3 regions of the Williamsia sp. z34 genome follow, and region 3 is predicted to be linked to each of the others. Evidence: predicted binding sites of a transcription regulator. Region 3 holds the regulator's gene; each other region holds the start of a gene.
What was found. Region 3 encodes LexA, which represses DNA repair genes until DNA is damaged. Its sites were predicted from a motif close to CGAACANNTGTTCG; they were not measured.
Positions count from the first base shown of each region.

Region 1: the regulator LexA is predicted to act here: its motif matches at 1,528-1,541, upstream of AC51GT_RS21585 (error-prone DNA polymerase).
Region 2: the regulator LexA is predicted to act here: its motif matches at 2,531-2,544, upstream of AC51GT_RS09340 (HNH endonuclease signature motif containing protein).

Region 1 is NZ_JCANWW010000010.1:68,200-72,260, reverse strand. It holds gene AC51GT_RS21585 (error-prone DNA polymerase) at 1-1,515, opposite strand, end outside; gene AC51GT_RS21580 (alanine racemase) at 1,633-2,754, shown strand; gene AC51GT_RS21575 (serpin family protein) at 2,751-4,034, shown strand.
Region 2 is NZ_JCANWW010000003.1:139,178-143,238, forward strand. It holds gene AC51GT_RS09335 (aldo/keto reductase) at 1-820, shown strand, start outside; gene AC51GT_RS09340 (HNH endonuclease signature motif containing protein) at 893-2,470, opposite strand; gene AC51GT_RS09345 (MurR/RpiR family transcriptional regulator) at 2,628-3,497, shown strand; gene AC51GT_RS09350 (aromatic ring-hydroxylating oxygenase subunit alpha) at 3,597-4,061, shown strand, end outside.
Region 3 is NZ_JCANWW010000002.1:268,474-272,534, forward strand. It holds gene hflX (GTPase HflX) at 1-689, shown strand, start outside; gene AC51GT_RS05585 (acyl-CoA dehydrogenase family protein) at 798-1,940, shown strand; gene lexA (transcriptional repressor LexA) at 2,054-2,773, opposite strand; gene AC51GT_RS05595 (LysM peptidoglycan-binding domain-containing protein) at 2,962-3,468, shown strand; gene nrdR (transcriptional regulator NrdR) at 3,559-4,008, shown strand; gene hrpA (ATP-dependent RNA helicase HrpA) at 4,023-4,061, opposite strand, start outside.

The sequences.
Region 1 (4,061 bases), on a different contig from region 3:
TCCGAGGGCCCGGGCCATGTCGCGCACCGACGACTTACCGCGGTAGGTGATCACATTCGCGACCTGGGCCGCGTTCTGCCGGCCGTAGCGCCGGTAGACGTACTGGATGGCCTCTTCGCGCCGATCCGATTCGATGTCGACATCGATGTCCGGCGGGCCGTCCCGGGCCGGCGACAGGAACCGCTCGAACAGCAACCCGTTGCTCACCGCATCCACCGCGGTGATCCCCAGGGCATAACAGACCGCGGAGTTCGCCGCGCTGCCCCGACCCTGGCACAGGATGTCGTTGGTGCGACAGAACGAGACGATGTCGTGCACCACCAGGAAGTAGCCCGGGAAGCCCAGTGAATCAATCACATTCAGCTCGTGTTCGATCTGCTGGTATGCCTTTGGATGCTGTTGCGGGGTGCCGTATCGCTCCAGGGCCCCCCGTGCGGTGAGCTCCCGCAGCCACGAACTCTCCGTATGCCCTTGCGGCACATCAAAAGGCGGCAGCTGCGGTGCGATCAGGTGCAGCCCGAACGCCAGGTCTTTGGCCAACATGACAGCGTTGTCGAGGGATTCCGGATGCGCCGCAAGCAACCGGGCCATCTCGTCCCCGCTGCGCAGATGCGCGCCACCGAGCGGACCGAGCCACCCGTCCATCTCGTCAAGACTGCGCCGTGCCCGCACCGCGGCCATCGCCATCGCCAGCCGCCGACGGTGTGGTGCGGCGAAGTGCGCGCCCGTGGTCGCCACCGTCTGCACCCGATTACGGTGGGCGATCTGTGCGAGGGCGGCATTGCGCTCGTCGTCTTCGGGAATGCCGTGGGCGGTCAGTTCCATCACCACGTTGTCGCGGCCGAACTTCTCCACCAGATCACGCAGCGCCTTCTCGGCAGCCGACGGACCCCCGGATTCCAGCGCACGGCGCACGTCCCCTTTGCGGCATCCACTCAGGATCAGCCAATGCCCTTGCGCGGCCTGCGCCAGCGTATCGATGTCGAAGCGCAGCAACCCCTTCTCCCCGGCCGCCATGTGGCCGTCGGCCAATTGACGGGAGAGGCGGCGGTACCCCTCCTGCCCCCGGGCCAGGACGAGCAGGTGAGAACCACTCGGGTCGGCGATCCCGGTCCGCGATGAGTCGTGCTCCAAGGACAACTCGGACCCGAAGATGGTGGGCAGATCCCACTCCCGGGCAGCCTCGGCAAACCGCACCACCCCGTAGAACCCGTTGTGATCGGTGATCGCCAGCGCCTCGAGCCCCAGCCGGTAGGCCTCTTCCGCCATCTCCTCCGGGCTACTCGCACCGTCGAGAAAGCTATAGGAGGTATGGGCATGCAATTCGGCGTAGGCAGTGGCAGAGACCCCCCTGCTCAGCGCTCCGGCCGCATAGGGTTCGCGCTTGCGCGACCACGCCGGACTATCACTGCCGTCACCGGCAAAGGTCTCACCGGACCGGCCGCCGTCAGACGGTCGACCGGACAGTACGCGCTCCATCTCCGACCAGGTCGGAGGGCCATTGTGCCAGCCCATAACCCATCGTATCGAACATATTTTCGAATGACAAGTTGTGCTGAACCGCCCGCCCCACAGTCGAGAGCGCTGAACTACCTCCGTGCCGTGACGTCGTCTCTGGCATTGTTGCCTCCCATGACGGAACGCATCGCAGCTCGCCCGGCCGAACCCGACCGGGGTGGTCGGATACTGGCCGCGACATCGGTCATCGACACGCCGTTCCTGGCGGTCGACGAGCAAGTGCTCGACGCGAACATCGCCCGCATGGCCGCCTTCGCGGCCACCGCCGGACTCCGGTTGCGGCCCCACGCCAAAACGCACAAGTCCCCGATTCTGGGGCGACGCCAATTGGATGGCGGCGCAACAGGCTTGACGGTTGCCACCATCGCCGAAGCAGAAACCTTTGCCTCCGACGGATTCTCAGATCTGTTCATCGCCTATCCGCTGTGGCTCACCGAGAACAAGGCCGCGCGACTGCGTGCGGTGATGAAGCGGGCGCGGGTCCTGCTCGCGGTCGATTCGGTTGCCGGCGCGCAGCAACTCGCAGCGCACCTGCCCGGGACTTCTGTACTGATCGAGGTCGATTCGGGACATCACCGCACCGGTGTCGCCCCGGAGCTCGCCGGTGAGGTCGGGGCAGGCGCGGTCGAAGCGGGACTGCAGGTGGTCGGCATCTTCACCTTCCCCGGACACAGTTACCGCCCCGGAGGCCCATCCGACGCCGCCGGGGAAGAATCCCGCGCCCTGGCCACCGCGGCCGAATCACTGCGCAGCCGCGCGATCACCCCGGTGATCCGCAGCGGCGGTTCGACGCCGTCGGTCTCCGATGCCGATCCCACCGTCCTGACCGAGATCCGTCCGGGTGTCTACGTGTTCAACGACGCGCAACAGGTCGAACTCGGGGTCGCTACCATGGCCGACGTGGCATTGACGGCAATCGGCACCGTGGTGCACAGCAGCGGGACAAAAGCCGTCGCCGATGTCGGGAGCAAAGTCCTCGGAGCAGACCAGCCGACTTGGATCAGCGGCGGTGGCCGGCTTCCCGACGAACCCGAGGCGCGCATCACCGCACTCTCCGAGCATCACGCGACGATCGATTTCTCCCATGCATCGCGAACCCCGGCACCGGGGTCGCGGGTCCGGATCGCCCCCAATCATGTGTGTACCGCCGTCAATCTCGCCGATGCGCTGATCGTGGTCGGCGCGGACGACGCGGTGACCTCCTGGCCCGTCACCGCTCGGGGGGCCAACACGTGAGACGTCTGGGAACCGCGGCCGTGGCCGCCATGATGTTGGCCGTCGCCGGGTGTGCTTCTGACGAACAGCCCGAGACAACACTGGAATTGACCACCGCCCCCGACATCGAGTTCGAGCAGATCGGCATCGACGAGGTCCGCGATGCGGCAACCGAGCTGGTCAGATCGACCAGCGATCTGGGGATCGACATGATCCACGACGCCCAGTCTGCCGCCGATCAGCCGGCCAATCAGGTGGTCTCCCCGTGGGGTGCCATGGTCACGCTGCAGATGGTGCGGGCCGGCGCCGGCGGCAACACCGCCGCCGAACTCGATACCGTCCTGGGTGTCTCCGATCCCGACGCCGTCGCAGCGTTGATCGGTCAGCTCGATCAGGTCTCGGGTGATCCCGGCAACGTCGATCGGAAGAACCCACCGTCGCCCCCGGTGTTCCATCAGGCCTCGGGGATCTTCATCGACGACTCCCTCAAGGTCGGTGCCGACTATCTCGAAGTGCTCGGACGCAGCTTCGGTACCGGCGTCTACCCGGTCGACTTCTCGGTGCGGCAGACCGAATCGGCACTCAACCAGTGGATCTCGGTCAACACCGGTGGCGAGATCGCCGAGACCCCCACCGAGTACAGCACCGAGACCGTGATCAGTCTGCTGTCGACGGTGTTCCTCGCCGGCGCCTGGCAGCAACCGTTTTCCCCGGAGTCCACCGTTTCCGCGGAGTTCACCACCACCGGCGGTTCGGTGTCCAAGGTCGCCACGATGAACAAGACCTTGACCGTGTCACTGCGTCGCGGGCCCGGATGGTCCGCGATCGAGCTGCCGTACTCACAGAACCTGGCCATGCAGGTCTTGTTGCCGGACATCGGATCCACGCCGGATGACCTCCTGAACGGCACCGCTCTGACCGATGCGGACACCGCGCTGCGAGCCGGCCCCGAGTCGTCGGTGGCGGTGAGTCTGCCCCGGTGGGACATCGACGACAAGGTGGATCTCAAGGCCACACTAGAACGGCTCGGTGTCCGAGATCTGTTCACCGACGCCGCCGATCTCACCGCGATCAGCCAACAATTGGTGGTCACCTCTGCGGCACAGAACACCTCGATCACCGTCGGTGAGAAAGGCACGGTTGCCGCATCTGCCACACAGGTCGATGTCGGTGTCACCGCGATGCCCACCGACCCGGCCGAGACATTTGTCGCCGACCGGCCCTTCGTCTTTCAGATCGTCGACACCTCCACCGGCTTGCCCCTGTTCCTCGGCGTGGTCAACCGCCCCGGTCAAGGCTGAGGACACCGAGGAACACCGTGCGCCTGC
Region 2 (4,061 bases), on a different contig from region 3:
CCACAACGAGATGCTGATCGGCCGGGCGCTACGCGAACGGCGTCGTGACGACGTGCAGCTCAGCGTGAAGTTCGGCGGACTCCGTTCTCCGGACGGCGGATTCGTCGGGTTTGATACCCGCCCGGCCGCGATGAAGAACTTCCTCACATATTCGCTGACCCGCCTCGGCGTGGATCACATCGACATCTACCGTCCGGCCCGACTCGACCCGGCAGTGCCGATCGAGGAGACCGTCGGCGCCATCGCGGAAATGGTCGACGCCGGCTACGTCCGCCACATCGGCCTGTCGGAGATGGGTAGCGATACGATCCGCCGCGCTGCGGCAGTCCATCCCATCGTCGACCTTCAGATCGAATACTCACTGATCTCTCGCGGTATCGAGTCCGGAATCCTGTCGACCGCCCGTGAACTCGGGATCGGGATCACCGCCTACGGCGTCCTGTCGCGCGGCCTGCTCAGCAACGCGGTGGGGGCCGGGACCACCTTCGCGCCCAACGACTATCGAACGCACACCCCACGTTTTCAGGGCGACAACCTGCGCAAGAATCTCGAGCTCGTGGACGCACTCGCCACGATCGCCGATCAGCGCGGCATCAGTGTCGCGCAGCTCGCCATCGCGTGGGTGCTGGCTCAGGGTGACGACATCATCCCGATCGTTGGCACCCAAAAGGTTTCACGGCTGCAGGATTCGCTTGGCTCCCTTGACATCAAGCTATCGGATGCGGAACTCGACACCATCGAGGCCACTGTCCCGGCCGGCGCCGCTGCCGGCGCTCGCTACGCCGAGGACCATATGGCGATGCTGGACAGCGAACGCTGAGAACTTCTTTGGTGCCTGCCCGGGTGGCGGTACCGTCAACTGAGTGACGACGATGTCGACAAGTCGCATTCCTTACTCATACTGATCAGGCGCATCTGAGCCGGAGCGGGTTGGCGGGTCGGTTTGGGTTGGCGAGTCGGATTCACGAGTGGTCAACTCCTGCATGGTTGCGGCCAATGCCGCACGGCGATCAGCGAGAACCTTCTCCCAGGCTGCTGCGAGGGTTTCGTTGACGTGTTGGGCCCGGTTGACCCGCGGTTTTCGTTCCGGATCCACCGACGCCGGCGGTATCCACCCGACCCGGCCTGCATCGGGGCCTTCGGTGATCATGATCGTCTGCCACTGATGCGGTCCGTCACCGATGAGTTTGTGGTGCGGCGGGCAGGCTGATCCCATCATGTCGATGTCGGTCAAACCACCATTGATCCAGGCAAGTAAGTGATGGGCCTCGACCCAGGTCGCCGGATTGGTACAGCCAGGATGTGAGCAACCGCGATCCCGGACGAACAACGCCAACCGTTGCCCCTTCTGCGCGGTCCGTTTGGTCCGGCCGAGATACAACACCTCAGCGGAGTGGTCAGCAAAGACAGCCAGATATTTGTCGGACCGGGCCGCCAGATCCAGGGCCTCTTTGACCGGAATATCGACTCCCGACGCCGTTCTGGCGATCCCCGCACACTCGTCGAGCTGCTGCTTGGTCATCGTGACAATCAACTGCGCCGGCAAACCACGATGCGACTTACCCAGCAGATTGCACTCCAAAATCGTCTTCAGGATCGCCTTGAACGCGTCGTGACATTGTTGGCCCTTCGAACGGGTATCCCGCTCGGCCGCAGCCTTGATCAGCTCTTTGTCCTGTTTCGGATCATCGGACGCACCGGTCGGCGAGTTCGGGTCGGCTGGATTGTTCATCCCCGGTGCCGCCCACACATCCATCACCGTCCTCAACAGGGCCAGCGTTTCGGGATCGAGGGTGCCGGTGATCTTGGCCATCAGATCCACCCCCTGATCCCCGATACCCAGCGAGCGTTTGCGGGCCCGATCCGAATCGTCGGTCAACCGACCATCAGGATCGACCCGGGCCAACACCGCACGGCCGGCGGCGGTCAACTGGGTGGGATCTTGGCCGACAGCTTCTTCGGTCATCCAATGATCCACCACGTCATAGACTGCCGGGTCCGAGGCCGATGGGATCTGTTTGCGCACATCCAACATGACATCCATATGCGCCGCCCCGATCAAACCGCGTGACCACGCCTGTTCTGCGGCAGGGCATTTCGGCGCCAACTCTTCACCCTGCATCGTATGGAACCGGCCGACCGCCTCCAGGGCTCGGATCCGGGACATGGTTTGCCCTTTGCTCAGCCGCAACTCGCTACGGGTGAAACCGAACAGTGACGAATACCCGGCTTCGGTAAACGATGACCGATCCGAGACCCGCAACAGGTGACGCAACCCGGTGAACTCGACCTTACGGGCGATCCGTTCATGCACCCGCACAAGCTCATTGACTTCCGCGCCAGACATATCGGAATCAGCGCAGTCCGCGATATCGGCAACGAGCAACTCCAACTCGAGGTACTTGCGCACCAGTACCGGAACCGGCGAGGAATCAACCGAAGAGTCAACAGGTGGATCGTCAGTCATCATGCCCCCCAGCACATCTGATCGAAGTATTGCCATAAGTCTACCCGCGATGCCACCAGATGTCGAATGTTTGTTCGACTCAAGACGCCGAGCTTCTTCCGTAGCTTGATAGCGCTGCCCGGCCCCGCGTTATCGCGATCTGATGCGATAGGTTCGCCGGATGACGGCACTCGTGAGTGAGCTCATCCGTGGGGTCCGCAACCAACTCACCCCATCGGAACGACTGGTCATCGAAGTGTTGCTCGAGGACTACCCGGTACCCGGGCTCGGATCAGCCGCCTCCCTGGCACAACAGGCACAGGTGAGTGTGCCGACGGTGGTCCGCCTCGTTGCGAAACTGGGTTTCGACTCCTATTCCGATTTTCGCGAGCAACTCAAAAGCGAACTCGCCCAGAGGCTATATGTCCCGACCGACCGATACCCCGACGATTCGCGCCGGTCGGCCACCACCTTCTTGGAATTGGCCGAGAAATCGGTGGCAGAGTCAGTACGCCGCACCTTTTCCGACATCCGGCCCGCAGACTTCGAAAGGCTGGTCCACCTACTCGCCGACACCAGCCGCCCCGTGTACATCACCGGCGGGTGGTCGTCGGTGGTGCTCGGTCAACACCTGGCCTCGTACTTGTCCCTCCTGCGTTCCGGGGTCCAACTGGTTGCCGTCGACAGCGGTAGTCGGACCCGGGCACTACTGGGCCTCGACGAGCACGCGGTCGTGGTCACATTCGATTACCGCAGCTACCAACCCGATACCGTCACGTTCGGGCGCCAGGCCAAGCGCCTCAATGCCACGCTGGTGCTGATCACCGACCCGATCCTCTCGCCCCTGGCACCAGACGCAGACGTCGTGCTCACCTCATCGGTGTCCGGCCCGCCACCGTTCGACGCACTCACCTGTGGGCTGATGCTGGTGGAGACGATGCTCAGCGTGCTCGCCGAACGACTCGGCGAACCCGCGCACCATCGCCTGGCCGGCTTCGAACAACTGCTCGCCGACCCCAAAGCGACAGACTGGCCGGACTCAGAGCCGTAACACTGAATTAACTGTTACAGATGGGCTCTATCACTGAACGGGATATAACATTGAGCCGTCCGCACCGGACGCCCATACTGCTCCTGCGAGAGTGCGCCCATGACAACACCTTTCGACTCTCATGCGCTTGACGAGTTGGTCCAACCCCATCGTGTCCATGCCAGCCTCTACACCGATCAGCAAGTATTCGCCTCCGAGATGGAGCGCGTCTTCGGTGGAACCTGGGTCTACCTCGCGCATGAAAGCGAGATCCCCGCACCCAACGATTTTGTGCGTAAGCGGCTCGGCCTACGGCAGGTCATCGTCACCCGCGACCGAGGTGGCTCAGTCCACGTCCTGATCAACCGTTGCACGCATCGCGGCGCCACCGTCTGCCGGAATGATTCGGGCAACAGCAAAAATTTCGTATGTCCCTACCACAACTGGAGTTTCGACAACACCGGTCGACTGATCGGCGTTCCGATGAAAGGCGGATACGGCCACTCTTTCCAGCCCTCGAACATGGGGCTTGGACGCGTGCGTACACAGTCCTATCGCGGACTTGTGTTCGCCACCCTCAATCCG
Region 3 (4,061 bases):
CTGTCGCATCGGTGACGATCGTCGGCTACACAAACGCGGGCAAGTCCAGTCTGATCAACGCGATGACCGGGTCAGGTGTGCTGGTGCAGAACGCCCTGTTCGCCACCCTCGACCCGACAACCCGGCGGATGTCCCTCGACGACGGACGCGAGATCGTGGTGACCGACACCGTCGGCTTCGTCCGACACCTGCCCACCCAGCTCGTCGAGGCGTTTCGCTCGACGCTGGAGGAGGTCACGGACGCAGATCTGCTGCTGCACATCGTCGATGGTTCGGACCCGATACCCACCGACCAGATCAGTGCGGTGCGCAAGGTCATCGATCAGGTGATCCAGGACGAGAAGGCGACCGCACCGCCGGAGCTTCTCGTGGTGAACAAGATCGACGTGGCCGACCCGACGGTCCTGACTCAGCTGCGGGGTCTGTTCCCTGATGCGGTCTTCATCTCGGCGGCCACCGGAGAAGGCATCCCGGAGCTCCTCGAGCGAGTGCGCGAGCTGGTGTCGCGGCACGACGTCCATGTCACCGTCCGCGTGCCCTATTCCCGGGGTGACCTGGTCTCGCGGATCCACGCCGAAGGCGATGTCTCAAGGGAAGAACACGGGCCCGATGGCACCGAGATCGTCGCGAGTGTTCCCTCGGCGCTGGCCAGTGCGCTGACCGAGTTCGCGGCCTCCGATCTGTTCTGAATCAGGCTGTTCCTGAAATCGGGACCGTCGAGCCTCTTGGGGTAAATGTAGAATCCAGTTACAGTTGTTGGAACCTGCACGTTTTGACACCTCGTTATGGAGACCTTGATGGAACGTACGCTTTTCGAGCCTGAACACCTCCTCTACCGCGATTCGTACCGCAGCTTCCTCGAGCAGCACGTGGCGCCGCACCACGCGCGGTGGGAAGAGCAGAACATCGTCGATCGCGATGTGTGGATCGAAGCAGGTAAGAACGGCTTCCTCGCCGTGGATGCACCCGAGGAGTTCGGCGGCGGCGGAGTCGACGACTTCCGCTATCAGGCCATCGTCTCCGAGGAATCCGCCCGCGGTGGATACAGCGGTCTGGGATTCACCCTGCACAACGACGTCATCGCGCCGTACCTGCTGGAGCTGACGACCGACGAGCAGAAGGCGCGCTGGCTTCCCGGGTTCACCTCCGGTGAACTCATCACCGCCATCGCGATGACCGAGCCCGGAACCGGTTCAGACCTGCAGGGCATCAAGACCACCGCCAAGAAAGACGGCGACCACTGGGTGCTCAACGGATCGAAGACCTTCATCACCAACGGCATAAACGCCGACCTGGTGATCGTGGTCGCACGTACCGACCCGGAGGCCGGCGCGAAAGGCTTCAGCCTGCTGGTCGTCGAACGCGGTATGGAAGGCTTCGAACGCGGCCGCAACCTCGACAAGGTCGGCATGAAGGCACAGGACACCGCCGAGCTGAGCTTCGACAACGTCCGCGTGCCCGCCGAGAACCTGCTCGGTGAAGAGGGTCTCGGCTTCATCTACCTCATGCAGAACCTGCCACGCGAACGGCTGTCGATTGCGGTGGTCGCTGCTGCCGCGATGGAGCAGGTGCTGGAGACCACCGTCCAGTACGCCAAGGACCGCAAGGCTTTCGGTCGTTCGATCGGCACCTTCCAGAACACCCGGTTCCTGCTGGCCGAGCTGTCCACCTCGACCACGACGACCCGCGTCTTCGTCGATCACTGCATCGGTCTGCTCAACGAGAAGAAACTGACCGTCCCCGACGCCGCGATGGCCAAGTACTACGCGACCGAGAACCAGGTGCACCTGGTCGACCGGTGCCTGCAGCTGCACGGTGGGTACGGCTACATGCGTGAATACTCGGTCGCCAAGGCGTTCCTCGATTCTCGCGTGCAGACCATCTACGGCGGAACGACCGAGATCATGAAGGAAGTGATCGGCCGCAGCCTCGGGGTCTGACCCCAGGATCTGATCGCTCACCGCCTCGAACGCGAAAGGCGGGGTGTACCGGAAAGTTCCGGTACACCCCGCCTTTCGCACTGTCTGGGGATGATCTGCCTACGACCGGCAGGTCAGAGTCGGCGCATCACGGTGACGACCTTGCCCAGGATGACGGCGTCGTTGCCCGGGATCGGATCGAACACCGGGTTGTGGGGCATCAGCCACACCGCGTCCTTGGTCCGTTTGAACGTCTTGATCGTGGCGTCACCGTCGATCATCGCGGCGACGATGTCGCCGTTGTCGGCCACATTCTGCTGGCGTACGACCACCCAGTCGCCGTCGCAGATGGCGGCGTCGATCATCGATTCGCCGACGACCTTGAGCAGGAACAGCGAACCCTCGCCGACCAGCTCCTTGGGGAGAGGGAAGACGTCTTCGACGGCTTCTTCGGCCAGGATCGGCCCGCCGGCGGCGATCCGGCCGAGCACCGGGACGAACGTCGGCGTGGGCATGGATTCGTCCGGTGTCTGGACCTGACCGGCCGCGGTGGCCGGGTTGAGGTCGGTGTCCTGGATGTTCACCGCGCGGGGCCGGTTGTTCTCGCGCTGCAGGAAACCCTTGCGTTCGAGGGTGCGGAGCTGGTGGGCGACCGAAGACGTCGAGGTCAGGCCCACCGCGTCGCCGATCTCCCGGATGCTCGGCGGGTAGCCGCGTTGGCGGACCGAGGTACGGATGACCTCGAGAACTGCTTTCTGGCGAGGGGTCAGTGAGCCCTCGGCGAGTGGTTCGGTGGCGACCACAGTGGTCGCGGCCCCGTCCGCCGGTGTCGGGGGCTGGGTTGTATCGGCCATCAGGTCCTCCAGTTCATGCGGTGTCGGGCGGGGTCCATGGGACAAAGATAGTGCAAATGGTCACAAGTCTCAAACATTTGTTCGAGAAGGCGTGGCGCTTTGTCGGAGGCCCGTGATACAAATCGAACACTCTTTCAATCGAACGAGTGATCGAATAGGGATTGAACCGATGACCGAGGACTGAACCCATGACTGCAGCCACCACCATCACCCGGCCGGCCACAGCTCGGCCTGTTCACCACCCCGAGAGCGATACCGCCACGCGCACCACGCGCCCGGTACGGCCCTCGGACACGACCCGCCCCGCCGGTCGCCGACTGTCCGCGCAGCGCCGCGTGGCCGTCTCCTGTGCCGCATCGCGTAACTCCGAGCAGCGGATACCGACCGAACGTGAGATGGTTTTCGTCCGTAGGCGCGCCTGGGCGGGCGCGGCGGTCACCGGCGTGGGGCTGATGCTGGTGGTCGCCTTCATGACGTTCTTCGGCGGAGTCATACAGCAGTCGAGCGATCCGGCCCGGCTGGGCACCGAGGTCGTCCGCGTCCAGTCGGGGGAGTCGTTGGGCGCCATCGCATCACGTATCGCCCCCGAGATGCCGACCGAGACCGTGGTCGCAAAGATCATGGAGCTCAATGCAATGAACAACTCGGCACTGTCGGTGGGTCAGGCATTGGTCACCCCGGTCTACGCGAGGTAGACGGTGGAGGGGCCGCGATCACGGACGGTATCCTCGAAGGCAGAGTGTCTGGTCAATCCGCCCAGGCCGTCGACTGTCGAGGGATCGTGCATGCATTGCCCGTTTTGCAAGAACGAGGACACCCGCGTAGTCGATTCGCGAGTGGCGGACGAGGGGCAGGCCATCCGTCGTCGCCGTGCCTGTTCGCAGTGTGCACGCCGCTTCACCACGGTGGAGACCGCGGTGCTGTCGGTGGTCAAGCGCACCGGCGTCACCGAACCCTTCAGCCGCGAGAAGGTCATGCGCGGCGTCCGCCGCGCCTGCCAGGGCCGTTCGGTGGACGACGACAAGTTGCAGCATCTCGCGCAGCAGGTGGAAGAAGCCGTGCGGGCATCGGGTTCGGCGGAAGTCCCCGCCAACGAGGTGGGTCTGGCCATCCTCGGCCCGCTCCGGGAACTCGACGAGGTCGCCTACCTTCGATTCGCCTCGGTCTACCGGTCATTCGACTCGGTGGACGATTTCCAGAAAGAAATCGACGACCTCAGGTCGAGCAAGTCCTGACGACACCCCGCGGCCTAACGCAGGTCGCGGATCGCCTTGATGGCACGCTTTTC